4 regions of the Ruegeria sp. HKCCD7296 genome follow, and region 1 is predicted to be linked to each of the others. Evidence: riboswitches for the same ligand, from Rfam matches in the RefSeq annotation. Region 1 holds a riboswitch; each other region holds the start of a gene.
What was found. A riboswitch is a leader RNA that binds a small molecule or an ion and turns the genes downstream of it on or off. The one in region 1 is predicted to bind cobalamin.
Positions count from the first base shown of each region.

Region 2: another riboswitch for cobalamin. It lies ahead of GS632_RS07505 (DUF1636 domain-containing protein); the one in region 1 lies ahead of GS632_RS15650 (DUF1636 domain-containing protein).
Region 3: another riboswitch for cobalamin. It lies ahead of GS632_RS17295 (DUF4198 domain-containing protein); the one in region 1 lies ahead of GS632_RS15650 (DUF1636 domain-containing protein).
Region 4: another riboswitch for cobalamin. It lies ahead of GS632_RS00235 (hypothetical protein); the one in region 1 lies ahead of GS632_RS15650 (DUF1636 domain-containing protein).

Region 1 is NZ_WVRF01000012.1:57,860-62,473, forward strand. It holds gene GS632_RS15640 (SLC13 family permease) at 1-175, shown strand, start outside; partial or broken gene GS632_RS15645 (NAD(P)-dependent oxidoreductase) at 256-1,233, opposite strand; cobalamin riboswitch at 1,359-1,576, shown strand; gene GS632_RS15650 (DUF1636 domain-containing protein) at 1,661-2,044, shown strand; gene cobW (cobalamin biosynthesis protein CobW) at 2,046-3,101, shown strand; gene cobN (cobaltochelatase subunit CobN) at 3,105-4,614, shown strand, end outside.
Region 2 is NZ_WVRF01000004.1:54,878-59,491, reverse strand. It holds gene GS632_RS07515 (ABC transporter substrate-binding protein) at 1-827, opposite strand, end outside; gene GS632_RS07510 (ABC transporter ATP-binding protein) at 840-1,616, opposite strand; gene GS632_RS07505 (DUF1636 domain-containing protein) at 1,613-1,969, opposite strand; cobalamin riboswitch at 2,208-2,406, opposite strand; gene GS632_RS07500 (D-lyxose/D-mannose family sugar isomerase) at 2,506-3,171, opposite strand; gene GS632_RS07495 (carbohydrate kinase) at 3,187-4,113, opposite strand; gene GS632_RS22090 (ROK family protein) at 4,153-4,614, opposite strand, start outside.
Region 3 is NZ_WVRF01000014.1:126,630-131,243, reverse strand. It holds gene cbiQ (cobalt ECF transporter T component CbiQ) at 1-414, opposite strand, end outside; gene GS632_RS17305 (cobalt ABC transporter permease) at 414-995, opposite strand; gene cbiM (cobalt transporter CbiM) at 992-1,603, opposite strand; gene GS632_RS17295 (DUF4198 domain-containing protein) at 1,609-2,394, opposite strand; cobalamin riboswitch at 2,523-2,726, opposite strand; gene GS632_RS17290 (LacI family DNA-binding transcriptional regulator) at 2,987-4,147, shown strand; gene GS632_RS17285 (ABC transporter substrate-binding protein) at 4,144-4,614, shown strand, end outside.
Region 4 is NZ_WVRF01000001.1:50,517-55,130, reverse strand. It holds gene GS632_RS00245 (DNA polymerase III subunit gamma/tau) at 1-1,489, opposite strand, end outside; gene GS632_RS00240 (protein-tyrosine phosphatase family protein) at 1,662-2,162, shown strand; gene GS632_RS00235 (hypothetical protein) at 2,165-2,572, opposite strand; cobalamin riboswitch at 2,663-2,885, opposite strand; gene GS632_RS00230 (hypothetical protein) at 3,018-3,875, shown strand; gene rsgA (ribosome small subunit-dependent GTPase A) at 3,912-4,614, opposite strand, start outside.

The DNA of each region.
Region 1 (4,614 bases):
TGCACTCACAGTCGCCATATCAACCTCGAACAGCTTCATCATCCCGACCCATCAGGTCAACGCACTGATCATGGGTCCGGCCGGGTACAAGGTCATGGATTTCGTACGCTCGGGCGGCATTATGACTGCTTTGTTCCTGATCGTTTCGTTGGTGATGATCAACGTCCTGTACTAGCGTAGCAATCGGGGCCGGATTTATGGGCTGACCAACCCCGACTGCCAATGACACCTCACTGGAAAGCCCAGGCTGGACCTTTACGCCGGACCTCGCCCTTGCGGAACAACCTCGTACCCTGGCTCTTCCGGTTCATCATCTTCCATCTCCGGCGGGAAACCGGGGGCTGTGATGTCCAGGCCTGTCGCCTCTTCCAGTCGTTTGATGATATTCGGCGACAGCTCGCGATCCCCATACCGGGCAATGCCATCTTCAAAAATCTTGATCATGACCGGGTTCATTTCCAGAGGCACCCCGGCGCGGTCAGCGACCTCTTGAAACAGACCAATGTCCTTTTTCACCAAGTCCATAGTGAAAGAAATATCGCGCGATCCGTTCAGGATGACCTGACTTTCCGTTTCATGCACAAAGGACGTACCGGACGAGATTTTTATCGCCTCGTATGTTGTGTTCAGATCCATCCCGGCAGCCTTTGCCGTGACCAGCGCTTCGGCGCAGGTGATCAGGTTGGCCGTGGCCAGATAGTTGGTCATCACCTTCAGAACCGAGGCAGAGCCCAATTCACCAGTGTGCAAAACACGCCGCCCCATGGTGGTCAGAAACGGCAGAATTCGCTCAAAAGTCGCACGATCACATCCCGCGAAGATCGAGATATTGCCGGTGGCCGCCCGGTGGCACCCGCCCGAAACCGGGCAGTCCACTGCCGCGCCTCCGCGTTCGATCACCTCGGCCCCCAAACGCTTGACCTCGGCCTCATCGGTTGTCGACATCTCCATCCAGATTTTGCCGGGGCCCACTTCGGGCAGCATCTCTTGCATGACCGCATCTGATGCCGCAGGCGATGGCAAGCAGGTGATGACGGCATCGCAATCGCGCATCAACTGTGCCGGACCTTCGGCTGCCTTTGCGCCAAGGGCGACGAACTCGCCCACCAGATCCGCGTTCAGATCATGCACTATTAGATCAATCCCGTTTCGCAGCAAGGAACCCGAAAGCTTGCCGCCAACGTTTCCCAACCCGATGAATCCTACTTTCATATGTCGCCTCTCCCTGCTGGCTTGTACCCGTCATGCGATCACGGATTTATCTGACCATTCATGCCGCCCAACGACAACCACAGGTCGCTTTTCACACCCACACCCTGATGTTACGCGCAACGCGCTTGACAAGCGGGCCAGCGGTGCCGCATGACCCATTCGTTGGTGTCGGCAAGAGCCGATGAAAAGGGAATGCGTCAACGGATCTTCCGCCAAACGCAGCCGCCCCCGCGACCGTGACCGGAGAGGGTGCCCAATGCCACTGGCCAAGGCCGGGAAGGCGGGACATCCGACAGAGGACCCTGACGTACCAGGTCTCTGACATCCGCAAGCCGGGAGACCTGCCAGCACCCGAAGTTGAAACCGGGCGGGGTGTTCCGGTGTCGGGTCCATGTTGCGACACGTGGCCCGCTTGAAACCCCGTCCCCCGCGAAGAGGATTTGGGGGGATGAGAGACACGACTGAGACCACACCGGTCGAGCTTCTGGTCTGCACGACCTGCCGCCGCGGGCTGCCCGTCGAAAACGATGCGCAACGCCCCGGCACATTGCTGCACCAGGCCTTGGAACAAGCCGAATTGCCCGACGGCATCACCCTGAAACCTGTTGAATGCCTTTCGAACTGCGATCAGGGCTGTTCTATCGTGCTGCGCGGCGGTCCCGATCGCTGGACCTTCGTTTACGAGAACCTGAACGAAGTGGACCATGTCGATGTGATCATCGACGGCGCGACCAAGTATCTGGCTACCGAAGATGGCCTGGTGAAATGGCGCGAACGCCCTGAACATTTCCGCAAAAACTGCGCCTCGCGCATTCCCCCGATTGGAGCCTGACATGTCGAATCTCGAAAAACTTCCCGTCACCGTGATCACCGGCTTTCTGGGCTCGGGAAAAACAACGCTGGTCAAACACCTGATGCAGAACCCTCAGGGCAAACGTCTGGCCGTCGTCGTCAACGAGTTTGGCGATGTGGGCGTGGATGGCGATATCCTGAAATCCTGCGCCATCCCGGATTGCCCTGCGGAAAACATCATGGAGTTGGCAAACGGTTGCATCTGCTGCACCGTCGCGGATGACTTCATCCCGACCATCGAGGCGCTGATGGCGCTGGAACCGCGCCCCGAGCATATCCTGATCGAAACCTCTGGCCTCGCCCTGCCAAAACCGTTGTTGAAGGCGTTCGACTGGCCGGATATCCGCTCAAAGATCACTGTCGATGGCGTGATCGCTCTGGCCGATGCCGAGGCCGTCGCCGCCGGTCGCTTTGCCCCGAATGTCGAAGCTGTGGATGCCCAGCGCCTCGCTGATGACTCGATCGATCACGAAACGCCCCTGTCCGAAGTGTTCGAGGATCAGATCTCGTGCGCCGACATCATCCTGTTGACCAAGCCTGATCTTGCAGGACCCGAAGGTGTGGCCAAGGCCAAAGAGGTGATCGCCGCCGAAGCCCCACGCCCCCTGCCTGTTGTCGAAGTCGCCGAGGGCGTCGTGGATGTCCGCGTTGTACTGGGTCTGGAAGCCGCAGCCGAGGACGACATGGATGCGCGCCCGTCGCACCACGACGGTCACCACGATCATGAACATGACGATTTCGAAAGCATCATCGTCGAGTTGCCGGAACAAACCGACCCAGCCGATCTGGTCGCCAAGATCGAACGTCTGGCGTCAGAGCTGAACATCCTGCGTGTCAAAGGTTATGCCGCCGTTCAGGGCAAACCCATGCGCCTGCTGGTTCAGGCTGTGGGCGCACGTGTCCGTCACCAATATGACCGCCCATGGGGACCGGAGGAAGAGCGCCGTTCGCGTCTGGTCGTTATCGCCGAGCATGACGACATCAAAGAGGCCGAAATCCGCGGAATCCTTGCAGGCGTCACCGAGGCTGCCGAGTAAACCATGCACGTCGTCTTCCGCGAAAGCAACGGGCTCGAGGAAACCGAGACCCCAACCGATCTGGGCCAAAGCCCGGCGGATTTGGTTGTCTTGTCCTTCTCGGACAGCGACCTAGGCGCTTTCGCGGCGGGTTGGCATCGTGGCGGCGGGGCCGAGGGACGAATGCCAACACTTCGATTGGCCAATTTGACCGCCCTCAAACACCCTCTGTCCGTCGACACCTATGTCGAACAAACGTTGGACGGCGCCAAGGGCATTCTGATCCGCCTGATTGGCGGCGTGCCTTACTGGTCCTACGGCTTGCAACAGGTTCTGGCGCTGGCGCATGCTAAGGGCATCGCGCTTGCCGTTCTGCCCGCGGACGGGCGAGAGGATACGCGGCTGGATGACTATTCCACTCTGCCCGTTTCAACGCTGCGCCGTTTGGCCCATCTGTGTGACACCGGTGGTGAGGTCGCAGCGCAAGCCGCATTGGCCCAGATGGCCTTGGCAGCAGGGCTTTATGCCGGGCCGGTGATGGGCGCAAAGACCCTGCCTGAATGCGGCGCATGGTGCCCGGATCGTGGTGTAATCCCAACGGATACCGCGTTCGAAGGCGACGCAAAACGTATCGTCGTCACGTTTTACCGCGCATATCTGACGTCGGCCGACACTGCCCCAGTCGCAGCTCTGATCCGCAGTTTGCGTGCGCGCGGATTTGCGGCAGTGGGCCTGTTCGCACCTTCGCTCAAAGCGCCAACTGCTGCCGATTGGTTGCGCGAGACGCTTGGGGCGTTGACCCCCGCTGCCATCATCAACGCAACGTCCTTTTCGGGCAAAGGCGCGTCGGGCACGTCTCCGCTGGATGCCGCCAATGTGCCGGTGTTTCAGGTCGCTCTGGCCACCTCGCGCCGCAAAGCCTGGGCTGAGGCGGAACGCGGGCTCTCCCCTGCCGACCTTGCCATGCATGTTGTCTTGCCCGAGGTAGACGGGCGGATTTCGGCGGGCATCGCTTCATTCAAGGAACCGGGCAAACGCGATCCTCATCTGGAATACTCCCGCTTTGCCCACCGGGCCGAGGCCGAACGGATCGAAGCCATTATCGACCGGGTATCAGGCTGGCTGCGCCTGAACGACAAACCGAAGGCGGATCAGATCCCAGCGTTGGTGCTGTCGACCTATCCCGGCAAAGACTGGCAGATGGCCCATGCGGTGGGCTTGGACGCGCTGGCATCTGCCGAGGCGATGCTGTCCGATCTCCACAACGAAGGCTATGACACCACGCCAGAAGAGCCGATTGCTGAAACACTGTTGGACGCCCGCATTTCTTGGCCGCTGGAAGAATATTTGCACGCGCTGACCGATCTGCCCGAGCAATTGCAAGCCGACCTTCAAACGGTTTGGGGCAAATGCGAAGACGATCCGGCCTTTGCAGATAGCGCGTTACACTTCACAGCACTGCGCCGTGGTCAAGCTCTGGTCGCGTTGCAACCCGAACGCGGTACACCGGAACTGCGCGATGACGATTATCACG
Region 2 (4,614 bases), on a different contig from region 1:
GACATGACAGGATGATCTTTCAGAAACTGGAAGGTATCTTCTGCACCATTTCCTGTTTGATAGTCCAGTAGCACCAGGAATTCCGGGTTTGCGGCTGCCACGGTTTCCCAAGAGGTGCGACCCCAGCTGGTATCCATGTCATGTGTGACGTTTACACCCCCCGCAGCGGCAATCATGGCGTCCGGGATGGCGAATTTACCTGCGGTAAAAGGCGCATCTGCCGGCCCGTCCAGCAGGAAAACACGAGGTTTATCCAGATCGGCGGTTTTTGCCTCAAGGGCATCCAACTGGACTTTCCAGCCCAAGACAAGGTCTTCCGCCTTAGCCTCGACACCCATCACCTGGCCCAAACGCAGGACGTCGTCAAACAGCAGATCCATGCTGGCTTCGGGGCGGTCTTTGTTCAGGTGCACGCAGCTTTCGGTCAAGACCATGGTCTTGATGCCAAAGGGTTCCAGCGTGTCTGGGGTCACTTCGCCACCTGGCTGCATTCCGTAATACCAACCAGCGAAAAACATATCGGGTTCGACAGAGACAAGGTTTTCAACTGTAGGATATTTCGGAGCCAACTCGGGGATGTCGCCGCGCTGTGCATCAAAATCCGGGCTGGTCTTGTACCAGCCTGTGATGCCGGTCAGGCCGACGATCTTGTCTTGCAGACCCAAAGCAAACGCCATGTCAGTCATGTTCATGTCGTGAACAACGAGCCGTTCTGGCGTTGTTTCAAAAACCAGTGGCTCGCCGCAATTGTCCACTGTAATGGCATCCGCGGCTGCGCCGCTTGCCAGGCCAGTGAACACAGCCACAGGCCAGAGTTTCTGCATCATTGTAAGCTCCTGTTATGATGACAGTTTACGTTTTCGAATATCCAGAGCAGGGATCATGCGGCCCTCATGCTGGAAACACAGATAATCCACTCCAAACGTGTCGCGGACACGATCCGTTGTCAGAACATCGTTGACAGGGCCAAACCCTGTCAGACGTGTTGATTTCATTAACGCCACATGAGTGGCAAATTCCGGGATCATGACCAGATCGTGGACGATCATGACAACCGTCACGCCCAATTCAGCGACCAAAGACAACATGTGCCCCTTGGCATCCGGGTCTAGGTGATTGGTCGGCTCGTCCAGAAACAACAGAGACGGGTTTTGAGCCAGCGCACGTGCGATATGCGCCCGTTGCCTCTCACCCCCCGATAGCTGACCCATAGGTTTGCGGGAAAGGTGCATTAAACCCGTTGTTTCCAAAACCCGGTCAAGATCTTCCCTGTGCTCAGACGCGGACTTGTCAGCCTTGATCGGAATTTGGCCAAGTGCAACATAGTCGTGCAATCGCAACCGACTATCCGGCATTTCCTGTTGGCCAACCACAGCGATCGTCCGCGCGCGTTCATGGGCCGACAAGGTGCGCAGGCTTTGACCTTTTATCTGCACATCACCCAGCGCAATACGTTCGATTCCGCAAAGCAGCTTGAGCAGCGTAGTCTTCCCAGCCCCATTCGGTCCCGCAATCGCCAGAATTGATCCTTCTTCCAAGCCAAAGGACACATCCTGAAGCAGCACATCACCGTTCAAGGCATAATATTCTAGGTTTTCGACAGCCAGGAAACTCATGACGGCCTCTGCGATGGCAAGGCAGGCATGCGCGACAAGGTTTTGGTGAACAGTGTTAGCGGGCGGTCAGTTGCGTTTGTCCAACCATCGGAACTGAGCTGATATTGCCCGGCGAATTCCACCACTGCATCCAGATCCTGTTCCGAAACGATGTCACCAAACAAATACTGCGCCTTGCCCGGTGCCTGAAAACCGACGGTGGTTGGCCGGTCGCAGCCCGCCATGCACGCGACCTCCCGGATTGCAAACCCTTCGGGCAGTTTTCGCGCCAATGCGCCACTCACTTGATCGGTGGACATCGCGCCTGTGCATGTCGTGCATACAAGTAGGAAATGATCTGCAGTTTTCGTCATTGTGCGCACCGGTTACCGCTGATCAAACTACAATACAATGTTATAACATTACTATTTTGAGAATCGCGATCTTTTCGCGAGGCCACAGCACAATAGGTATTGGGGTTGAGGATAAAGCTATCAGTCACCTGTTGCATTGTCCGCTCTGCTTGAAACCAAGCGCGGACAGAAGGTGCCAAAAATGGAAACACGCGAAAACCGTGCCATCAAAGCCTCCTTCCAGGACGCCCCGCCCCGGGTTGGTTAAACATCGGATGGCAGGTCTCCTGACTTGCGGGTCAAAGCTTGGCCCACCTTCCCAACCCTTTCGGGGTCAGTGGCGCAGTGGCGTCGCTCTCCGCTTACAGTTGCGGGGGCAGTCACGGACTTGGCGCAATACAGCGCCGCACCGTATTCCCATTTTCATCCCTTTCGGAACCATCCAACTCAGCTAGGCTGGCGGTGCTGGACTTGTCAAGAAGGAGAAGCAGTCGAGCCGATCCAAAACATCTGGGCGCGGCTCACATTCACGTTGGCCGGTTCTAGCCTGGTTGATATCAATAGTCGGAAACCAACAAGAAGTCCGGCGCAGCGTCTTCTTCGATCTGTGAAAACCGAGGGATGGAATCTTCGAAGACATTATCCGTACGGTCATCATTCACAGTCGAAACCTCTCCAATAAGGCAATCGCCGTGTTCTGCCCAGAATGCGTGCCAGACACCCGGCATAAGGGTCACGCTTTGCCCCGGTTTCAGCCGCAAATGCTCACCTGGTTGCAACGTAACAGGGCAGGCATCGCTGGGTACCGTCACTGGCGTGTTCCGGTCGATGCCCCCGTCAGGGTCAGATGCGTAAATCTCCAGCACCAGATCACCCCCGCCGCGATTGATGATGTCCTCGGCCTTTACGATGTGACGATGCATCGGAGACAGTTGTTTATCTTTCGAGATCAGCAATTTTTCCGCATACAACATCCCGCGACCTGATTTCAGATCATTCACCTCACCATTGCGCAGAGTGAAGAGGAACAGGCCGAGTTCGTCAAACCGACCCTGAGCGTAATCGGTGATGTCCCAGCCCAGCCCCCGACTGCGGATCGTTTCAGCTACAGGACTTCGCATCTGATCGGGCGACCAATCGGCAAAAGGTGGTAACACGGCTCCAAAGGATTGTATGAAAGCCTGCGCTTCGGACTTGATGCGGTTAATTTCGGATCGTTTCATTGGTTTTTCCAAGAATTAAAGCTCATGCGCCCAGGGCGGCTCGGCCCCGGCACGGGATACGGTTACAGCGGCGACTTCGGCTCCCAGTTCCATGGCCGCGCGCAACGCTTCTGGGGTCAGGTTTCGCACGCCTTGTTTGGTCAGTTTCTCAGCACGGCTGAGTGCGGTGAGCACACCAGCATTGAACGTATCGCCGGCACCGATCGTGTCTACGACCTGCACCTGTTTCACCGGCACCGAAACCTTTGATCCATCTGCCAGATACCCATGTGCGCCATCACCGCCCCGGGTCACTATCAGGGCCGTTGGCCCGGCCTGCAACAACAACGCGGCTTTCGCCGACTCGGGCTCGGTACCGGGAATGATCCAGTCCAGATCCTCGTCGGAAACTTTGACGATATCGGATTGCGCGATCATGTGGTTCAGGCGTGTTCGAAACCGGGCCTGATCCTCGATGAAACCCGGACGGATGTTCGGATCCAGCATCACCGCACGTTCGCCACCATGACGCTTCAACAATGACGCGTAGGCATCCGCGCAGGGCTCACACGCCACACTAATACCCCCTAGATACAAAGCAGAGACTGCTGGAAGCTGATCTGGCATATCTTCCGGCGTCAACATACGCCCAGCCGTGTTTTCATCGACAAAGCTGTAGGTTGCGTGCCCATCTTGAAGTTGAACAAAGGCAAGTGTGCTGGGGCGATCCGAGACGATCACATGCGATGTATCAACGTGACTGGCGTTTAATGCGGTGATCAACTGCTGGCCGAACATGTCCGTTGAAATGCCCGTCAGCATCCCCACAGATACGCCTAGACGCCCCATGGCGACTGCTGTATTCAGGATCGCCCCGCCGGTATGCGGAACAAAGCCGTGCGCACCGAAAACTGTCGGCTCGGCGATCATATCAATCAGGGCTTCCCCGCAACACAAGATCATTCGACAGTCCTTTCCTGGAGTTCTTGTGGGGCACGTCGCTTAACGCTTGAGGGCGTTCTTGCAAAAGTTGTTTGCACCAATGATGCCAAATTCGGCTTGTTCTGAGACGTACAGGTTCAATGACTTTCGCAACTCACTAAAACGTCCACCGCCGTTGAACGCATCCTTAAAGTCCTGATCAAAGAGCCAACGGTTTTTCTCGGCGACGCCGCCCACAAGAAACACCCCACCGGCAGGCATCAGAGTAACTGCCATGTCGCCCATAAGTGCGCCCAGATGCGTGGTGAACATCTGCGCTGTTTTGACTGCGATGGGGTCCGAGGCATCGCGGGCTTCGGCCAAAATCTCTTTGGCAGATCGCAATGAAGGCTGTGCGTTTCCAGCCGCCAATCCAACGGCTTGATACAGGATGGGCAAGCCCGTTCCGCTGAGGAACATTTCCGCTTCCAGAGCCAGGCTGTTCCCGAAAAAGCATTCAGGTGCAATTCGGCGGGCTGCTTC
Region 3 (4,614 bases), on a different contig from region 1:
TTCCATCGTTCCAACCAGAACCATCAGGGACAATATGACGGCGTTAGCTGTCAGCGCAATCTCAGTGGCTTTCCAAAGGCCTTGCCAACTGGCCGGAAACCCAAACAAGTTGAACATCGCATCCCCGGGCGTGGTAAATGGCAAAAGTACCAACATGAAGATGATAAAGCTGTCCATCATCGCCATACGTTTGAGCGTTCGGCGAATGGGCAGGCGAGACATCAGCAGCACTCCGATAGAAACAGCCAATGCCGCAATCAGCCCTGGAATGGTGCTGAGCGAGACCGTGACAATGGAAAAAACACTCGCCACCACGATCCGCATCCGAGGATCCAAGCCTTGGATCACCCAAAAGGATGCACCCGTACCAGTCTCGGCCAATGTCTTGGCCTGGGGTTCCAGGGCGTGGGCCATCAGGAGGTCATCTTCTTGCGTGCGGCGATGTAAAAGCCGATTCCGAACAAACCAATGATGTAACCGATGCCACCCAGGATCGTTTGCAGATCATTGTGTTCACGATAGGAGGCAATCTCGCGTCGCAGCGGGCGGGTTTCGTCTCGGACCGCCTGAGCAATTGCGGCGCGTTCTTCGTTCGTCAATGATGCGACAGTCACCTGCGTCCCACCTTCCTTAGGGGCAATCATTGCGGCAGTTTCGACCACGTCAGCTTCAACACCCATTATCGCCGCGACATCGGCAGCAGGCATGGTGACTTCTGCCACATGCCCCGCGCCCAAGTCTGCTTTGAACGTGTGTTCTACCGGGTTGGTCGGGGTGTAAAGGAAGAAACCATCTGTATCGGTCAGTGTTCGTCCCAACTCAGCACCATCGGGCCCGTACACGATGACTTTTTGGTTTTGCGCCATATCGCCGTTTGAAAAGCCCAATTCGCCTTCGATTGCATCGCCTGCAGGAAAGACCCCTGCGATAACTTTGTGGGCCAGCGCAGGAAGCGGCATCAGTGACAACGCAATAACAACGAGCAGTTGCCTCATGCCGATGCGCCTTTATAAAAGAGTTCTGGTTTAACCTGACGAGCCAGTAAAATGGCGAACCCGGTCAGAACCGCTTCGACGGCCATGACAGGGACGTGAGCAAATAACACAAGCTTCGCAGCCGGCAGGAATTCGTCGCCCGACAGCGCCAGCGATACTGCGACAAAAGCCGTCGTAGCTGCGATTGAGAAAGCGCCGCCTATGCCGCCCCAAACTGCTCCTTGAACAGGCGTGCCCTTGGCGATCAGACGACCGAAGATTATCCATGTAAGCACCGCCGGAAGGGCGATGTTGACTGTGTTGATCCCAAGCACTGTCAGTCCTCCAAAGCCGAAGAACACAGCCTGAAGCAGCAAGCCAACAAAAAGCGCCGGAAAGGCCGCCCAGCCGAGCAAAAGCCCGGCCAGACCGTTCAGGATCAAATGCACAGAGGACGGGCCGATCGGAACATGGATCAGTGAGGCGACAAAAAAGCTGGCTGACAACACCCCTGCAGTGGGAATGCGATCCAGGTCCAGCGATTTCAGCCCCATGGCGATCCCGCCTGCTGCCGCGATTGCGCCGCCAATCACAACAGGGTTCGAAAGGGCTCCGTCCACAATATGCATATGGGTTACTCCAGATCCCAGGCGCGGATCCAGATCACAGCGTCCTGACTTAGTTCTTTGCCTTCATGTTCAGTCTTCGGGCCCGAACCCAACGCTGCGAAACCCCAGTAGCCTGCTTTTGGCACGCCAAAGGTGAAATAGCCGTTTTCGTCCGAAATTGCGACCAGTGCGCCGCCTGGCAGTGGGGAAGCAGTTGCGTTTTTTGCGCCGTTTCCGGCCAAGTCGGGTTCCGCGGCCATGTATTCGATTTCAATCTCTACGCCAGCCACTGGGTTGCCCTCGCTCAATACACGTCCCGTGAAGGTCGAGCCAGCGATGATGTTATAGGGCTTGTTCAGCGGCAGTATTTCGGTAGCCAAACCTTGCGGCTGGTCCCAGTCGGTGGGCAGCTCGTTTCGGTTCAGATATGCCTTGGTGACCTGCTGGATATAGATATCCTCAGATTCCTCGTAATAAGGCGCAGGTACCGTTACCACGACGTAATCGCCAGAACGTTTCACTGGAACCGAGCCCAAAAAGGCCTTGGCCGTGTTCTCGGGGCCTTCGAACGTGGTTTCTTCCAACGTACCCAACAAATCGGTCTTTTCGCCGTTGTGGATCACATAAAATTCTTCTGGCTTTTCCAGGGTCATCACGTGCCCGGCTTCAAACGGATGCCAGAAGACCAACTTGACCGGAACGTCACCAGGACGATCAATCATGGTATCTTCGGTGTATTCCAGCAGGAAATGAGCCTGAGCCATCGCAGGCAATGCAATGGCAGCTGTTGCCGCCAACAAAAAGTGTTTCACAAACAAGTCCTTCTCACGTCGCGCCTTCCCCGGCACGCATTGGTTTTTGACATTGGGGAATGCGAAACCATTTGCTCAAATAAGCAAACAGTTTCGGCGCACACCCCGTCGCCGACGATCAACGCCCATTCCGAGGGCGCATGTTCGGCAGGTCTCCTGACTTGCGGGTCAAAACGCTTGGCTGGCCTTCCCGGGCATATCCCAGTGGCACGATCAGCCGCGCTCGCCGCTTACAGTTGCGGGGGCAGTTGCAGAATTGGCGAAGAAAAAGCCGCACTGCATTCCCTATTGCCTCCGGGTGAGTCCCCGGAACCGAACATGGCGCGTTGATGGCAGAAAAACTTGTACACGGTCAACTCTCGTTTGCGGCATCGCTTAGGGCAATACCGAATTTCAATAAGGTGTTTCTGCCGTGTAGTTGCGGCTCGGTGCATAGAGGTGATCAGTGTCACTGTCTGACAATCAGTGCGGTGACCTCAGATTTGATGCCGAAGCATAAGTATCCCGGCTTGTGAAACCAGAAATTTACAATACGCACAAAAATTGGACTTTTCCATTGCCGAAACCGGTTTCGGAAACGCAAAATGATGGAATGACAGCGAATCTCAACACGCGACAGCGACAAATCCGATCCCGGCGCGCCTCGGCGACTGGACGGGTGAAGCTTGATGAACTGGCCGATCAACTCGGCCTTTCGAAAAGCACGGTGTCGCGGGCATTGAATGGGTATTCCGACATCTCAGAATCAACGCGAAAGCGGGTTGAGGTGACGGCGCGCAAGATGGGGTATCGCCCGCTCAGCCACGCTCAGGCCATCCGAACGGGGCGCGTGCGTGCCATTGCAATGGTCATCAACAGTGAAGAACCGGATCGGCACAATCCGTTTTTCCAAGACTTTCTGGCAGGGGCTTGTGAAGCTGCCAGTGCGTCTGACTGGACGATGACAATTTCGACCGCGAAGTCGAAACAGGACATGCTGAACATGCTGGGCCGTTTGGTTGAAGAACGTAAGGCCGACGGATTTATACTGCCGCGAGCCGAAGTCGATGATGCGCGCGTTGGATACCTGAAGGACTTGCAGGTGCCGTTCATCCTTTATGGGCGGACTGGCTATGGTCAGGTCGGGTTTCAGGACGATACGTCGTGGTTTGATATTTCCGGCGAAACAGCCATGAGCGACGCGGTCGAACGTCTGGCCCGTTTTGGTCACAGCCGTATCGGGTTTGTCGGCAGTGATCCAAAGTTCAACTACAGCCACCTGCGTCGGGATGGCTATGTCGACGGGCTTAGGGACGCAGGATTGCCAGTTGATCCCGAATTGATACGCGAAGGGGCCCGCACCCGCGAAGAAGGGGCCGCTGAAGCGCGCGCTTTATTGCGTCTTCCTGTCCCGCCGACCGCGATTGTATTTGCGACAGACCAAGCGGCACTGGGAAGCTACTCTGTCTGCGCAGAATTTGGCCTTGAGATCGGGCGCGATGTCTCGGTTCTTGGATATGACGGGGTCCCGGAATGCCAATACGCCAGCCCCGGGCTAACGACGTTCAGCGTCGACTCTAAACGGGCAGGTGAACGCCTTGCTACGATGCTGATACGTCAGACCCGAGGAGAAGAACCCGCAACTTTGCGCGAACTCAGTCAGGCGGTGCTGATTGAACGCGACTCTGACGGACCGCCGCTGCTGACCTCGAACGAGTTGGCGAAAAAAATCAAACGATCCATGGAAGACAATCGGGGAGGAAACCGACCATGAAACTTACACCAAAAGCAGCCAAGCTGATGCTCGGCTCTTCGTTGGCAATGGCGCTGACGGCAATGTCGGTACAGGCGGACACGATCCGTTTCTGGACGACCGAAGAGCAGCCCGAGCGTCTGGCGAAACAACAGGAAATGGCCGACCAGTTCAAGGCGCAGACCGGCACGACCGTTGAGGTGATCCCTGTCACAGAAACAGATTTGGGCACCCGCGCGACAGCAGCTTTTGCCGCAGGTGACTTGCCAGATGTGGTCTACCACCCGTTGCAGTACGCCCTGCCGTGGGCCGAAGCTGGCATTCTGGACACCGAAGCTGCGACCGAAGTGATCGAAGAACTGGGCGCTGATACTTTCGCTCCGGGTGCTTTGGGCATGGCTGCGTTCAATGGTGAAACCGCCTCGGTTCCGGTGGATGGCTGGACGCAAATGGTTGTGTACCGGAAGGACCTTTTTGAAGAGGCCGGT
Region 4 (4,614 bases), on a different contig from region 1:
GGGGCGCAAGGTCTGTCGGTGCCTGCGTGGCTGGGGTGAACTCGATCCGACCGGGCTGATAAGACACAAGTCGCACGCCGTTTTCCACTTCAACCAGAAGCTTCACGTCGCGGTTGGCGCGGATCAGTTCGACCACGTGCTCAAAGGTCGGGTACCGGGCCAGGGCCGTCTGAGCATCCTGTGCCAATGCGGCAACCGGCGCGCCGCTTGAACCACGTGGGGCCGAGGCGTATGTGGATGCGGGGGTGGCGCTGGCCTGCGCGGGTGTTGCACCCTGCCGAGACATCAAGGTGCCGCCGCTGGGTCCACCTGCCGGAGGCGGCGGGGCGTCCTGCAGCCGTTTGACCAGTTCTTCAGGGCTGGGCAGATCCGCCACATGAGTCAGGCGGATAACGGCCATCTCAGCGGCCATCATGGCATTGGGCGCGGCCGAGACTTCTTCGAGCGCTTTCAGCAACATCTGCCACATCCGGGTCAGAACGCGCATCGGCAGGGCCTCTGCCAGGTGCTGTCCACGGCTCCGTTCGTCCGGAGAAACGGTTGGGTCTTCGGCGGCGTCTGGCGTGATCTTCACGACGGACACCCAATGTGTGATCTCAGCCAGATCGCGCAAGACAGCCAATGGGTCAGCACCTTCTGCGTATTGGCCGCTGAGTTCCGTCAGTGCGCCTGCGGCGTCGCCCCGCAGGATCATGTCCATCAGGTCCAGAACGCGGCCACGGTCCGCAAGGCCCAGCATTGCGCGAACCTGTTCGGCAGTGGTTTCACCCGCCCCGTGCGATATCGCCTGATCCAGCAGCGAGGTTGCATCCCTTGCAGACCCTTCCGCGGCGCGCGTGATCAGCGCCAGCGCATCTTCTGCGATCTCAGCGCCTTCCGCTGACGCGATCTTTTGCAGAAGGCCGATCATATCCTCGGGTTCGATCCGGCGCAGGTCAAAGCGCTGACAGCGCGACAGAACTGTGACCGGCACCTTGCGGATTTCAGTGGTTGCAAAGATGAACTTCACATGCTCGGGCGGTTCCTCAAGCGTCTTGAGCAGCGCGTTGAAAGCGCTGGTCGAAAGCATGTGGACCTCATCGATGATGTATATCTTGTAACGCGCGCTGGCGGCGCGATAGCGGACACTGTCGATAATCTCGCGAATATCGTTCACGCCAGTTCGGCTGGCGGCGTCCATCTCCATCACATCGACGTGGCGGCCTTCCATGATAGCTGCGCAGTGTTCGCATTGGCCGCAAGGTTCGGTCGTCGGGCCGCCATTGCCGTCGGGCCCGATACAGTTCATACCCTTGGCGATGATCCGTGCGGTGGTGGTTTTACCGGTTCCGCGAATGCCGGTCATGATGAAAGCCTGCGCAATCCGGTCCGCTTCGAACGCGTTTTTCAGGGTGCGCACCATGGCATCCTGACCCACCAGATCGGCAAAGGTTTCCGGGCGATATTTGCGGGCGAGAACCTGATAGGCGGGGCTGGGCGTGTCGGTCATGTTTTCTCGGTCGGATTCGGTGCTTCGGCTCAGCGTAGTGGTCGCTGCCTTCCGCGTCCACTGCGAGGCGCGATGATTTTTGATTTAGATTCTGACCGGATTCGCACTAAGCTGGTCCAACAAAATTTATGGTGCATTTTCGTTAAGAGTTCTTGGTGGAGGACACTGGTTTATGTCGCAACTGGTTATCTATGCCCTGCAAGTCGCGGGGGGTACACTTGCCCTGACATCGATGCCCGGACGGGGCGGGGATTATGAAAGGGATCTGGATACGATTGCCGCATGGAAGCCGGGGCTGGTTGTTTCAATGACAACGGACGTCGAGATGCTCCAAAACGGGGCGCAGGAATTCGGCAGCGATATCCAAAGCCGCGCCAGCCGGTGGGTGCATCTGCCGATCGAAGACTTTGGCGCCCCTACGCCTGCAGTTGAAGAGGCGTGGCCCTCGATCAGCGCGGCCGCCCGGCATGCTTTGACGGGTGGAGGGCGGGTACTGGTGCATTGTCGGGGCGGCTGCGGCAGGTCGGGAATGGTTGTTCTGCGGCTGATGGTCGAATGCGGCGAACAGCCAGACAAAGCCCTGGAGCGTTTGCGGGCGCTGCGTCCTTGTGCCGTGGAAACAGACGCCCAATTGGCCTGGGCAGCACAGAATTTTCAGGCTCAAGTCGTATAGTCTTAGGCCGAAATCTGTTCAGGCGCGTGCACGGGTTTGCGAGGCCGCAGCTTTGCAACGTCGATCATCGCGCAGGGTGGGTCTGTAATGATGCCGGATGGCAAGGTGCTGAACGTGTTTCCAAAGATCAGATCGGCGTAAGCGTTCAGGTCCTGCGGCTCTGCTTCAGGCTGTGTATCGCAAAAGATGCGAATTCTGTCTGATTGCGCTCGGAAAGTTGCGTGGCATCCTTGCGTGCAATGTGACAATTCACTGCCACCTTCGAACTCGAACCCGTCGCTTGTGGCGGCTGTGGCCTGCTTCATCGCCTCGGAAATTGAGCGTGCCAGCCGCGCCAGGGCAGGGCAGGTTTTGCCCGTCCGCTGACACACCGTTGCACTGTATTCATGCGTCTTCGTCTTCCAGATCATCCTGCGCCCTCCGCGCGTGGTGGGCAGGAGAGTTGGGTCAGGTGGGACGGCAACGTGCTGTCAGGACCTGCCCGGACACCCCGCCCGAGTTTCGGTTTCAGTTCCGATGGCAGGTCTCCTGACTTGCGGGTCATGGCTTTGCCGACCTTCCCAGCCTTTGGGGCCAGTGGTGTTTTGGCATCGCTCACCGCTTACAGTTGCGGGGGCAGTCGCGGATTTGGTTTGCGCCCGGATGACCAGACTGAACCGCACCGTGTTCCCTTTTCATCCCGACCCCTTGTGGGGGACAGGAACCATCACACAATCGCTAGCGTCTGATCCGGTTCCGAGTCAAGCTGATCTTTTACCCCGACGTGTGGTCATGCTGGATGGGGGGAACGTTCCTCTTTAGTGTTTAAAAAATTGAAGCCAAGCAATTCAGTTTTTCAGTGCAGGGTCAGGGATCATGTTGGACGCAGAGCAGACGGTGTCGGCTGAAGATTTCCTTTTCCCATCCGGGTCCACGACCCTTGCAGCACGGTTGTACCGACCGCTGTCAGAGCCTGAAACCGTGGTTGTGCTGAATAGTGCAACGGGTGTGCCGCGCGACTATTATCGCCACTTCGCGCATTGGCTTGCGGCAGAGCGAGGCATGGCATGTCTGACCTATGACTACCGGGATTTCGGGCATTCTCTGACCGGTCGCATGAAAGATGCGCGTGCGACAATGGCGGATTGGGCCTTGATCGATATGCCAGCGGCGCGGGCGGAAATGCGCAGGCGTTATCCCGATGCGCAGCAATGGACCATTGGTCATTCCGTTGGTGCGATGCTGGGGCCTGTTCAGCCCGACATCGACCAAATCGATCGGATGATTTGCGTGTGTTCGGGGCTCGTAACCCTCAGTGATCACCCATGGCCTTACCGTGGATTGGCCGGTGTTTTCTGGTATGGACACGCACCGGTACTGGTCAAAGCACTTGGCTATCTGCCGGGAAAGGCGATCGGGTTTGGTGCGGATTTGCCGGCCTCAGTCTACTGGCAATGGCGCAAATGGTGCACGGCTCCTTTGAATTATGTACCTGAAATCGGACAAAACCTTCCTGAGGCGCGTTGGGACGGCTCCGGTAGACCCGTGGATTTGTTCACTTTCGAGGACGACCAGATGGTCCCGCCCGAAGCTGTCTGGCGGCTTGCCGACCTTTATGGCGCCGAGGCTAAGCGGCACCTGCTTAGGTCTGATGACTTCGGATTGTCAGAGATTGGCCATATCGGAGCTTTTGCTCGGCGTAATGCGGCAGTTTGGCCGAGCCTGATCGCGTGATCAGGCTCGACTTTTGAATTACCGAGCACCTTTCGCTTAGCGCCCTTTATGCAGTTTTCGATCCTTCATGACACCCCGCACCATCTTACCGAACGCTTTGTCCCGTGCCCGGGATTGGGCGACGGTTTCCGAGTTGCGCTGATCTTCGCGCCGAAGCTTTCGCCATCGATCCAAGCGGGCAGGGTCAAGCACGCCTTGTTTGATCGCCCGCTGTACGGCACAGCCTGGTTCGGATTCGTGCTGACAATCTGAAAAACGGCAGTTCAGGCCAAGTTCGGTGAGGTCCGAGAACACCTCGTCGATACCGTCCTGAGCTTCAAGCAGACGCAATGCGCGCATTCCAGGCGTATCAATCAGCCAGCCGCCGTTGCGCATCCGATGTAACGCGCGCGCCGTGGTTGTGTGCCGACCGCGAGCGTCGTTCTCGCGAATACCTGATGTCGCCAGATCCTGATCGGTCAAGCCGTTGGACAATGTTGTCTTGCCAACACCTGACGACCCAACCAGTGCTCCGGTCTGGCCTTTGGGGCACCAGGATAAGACCTTTTCCATTTCCGTTAGGTCCAGCGCGTTGATCGCCAGAACTGTCAGAAACGGGTCCAGAGCCTGCACCTGTTCCGAGAAACGATTGGGGTCATCCGATTGGTCAGCCTTTGTCAGGACAACAACCGGGTAACATCCTGCCTGATGTGCAAGTGCCAGATAACGCTCTAGCCGGGGCAGGTTGAAATCAGCGTTG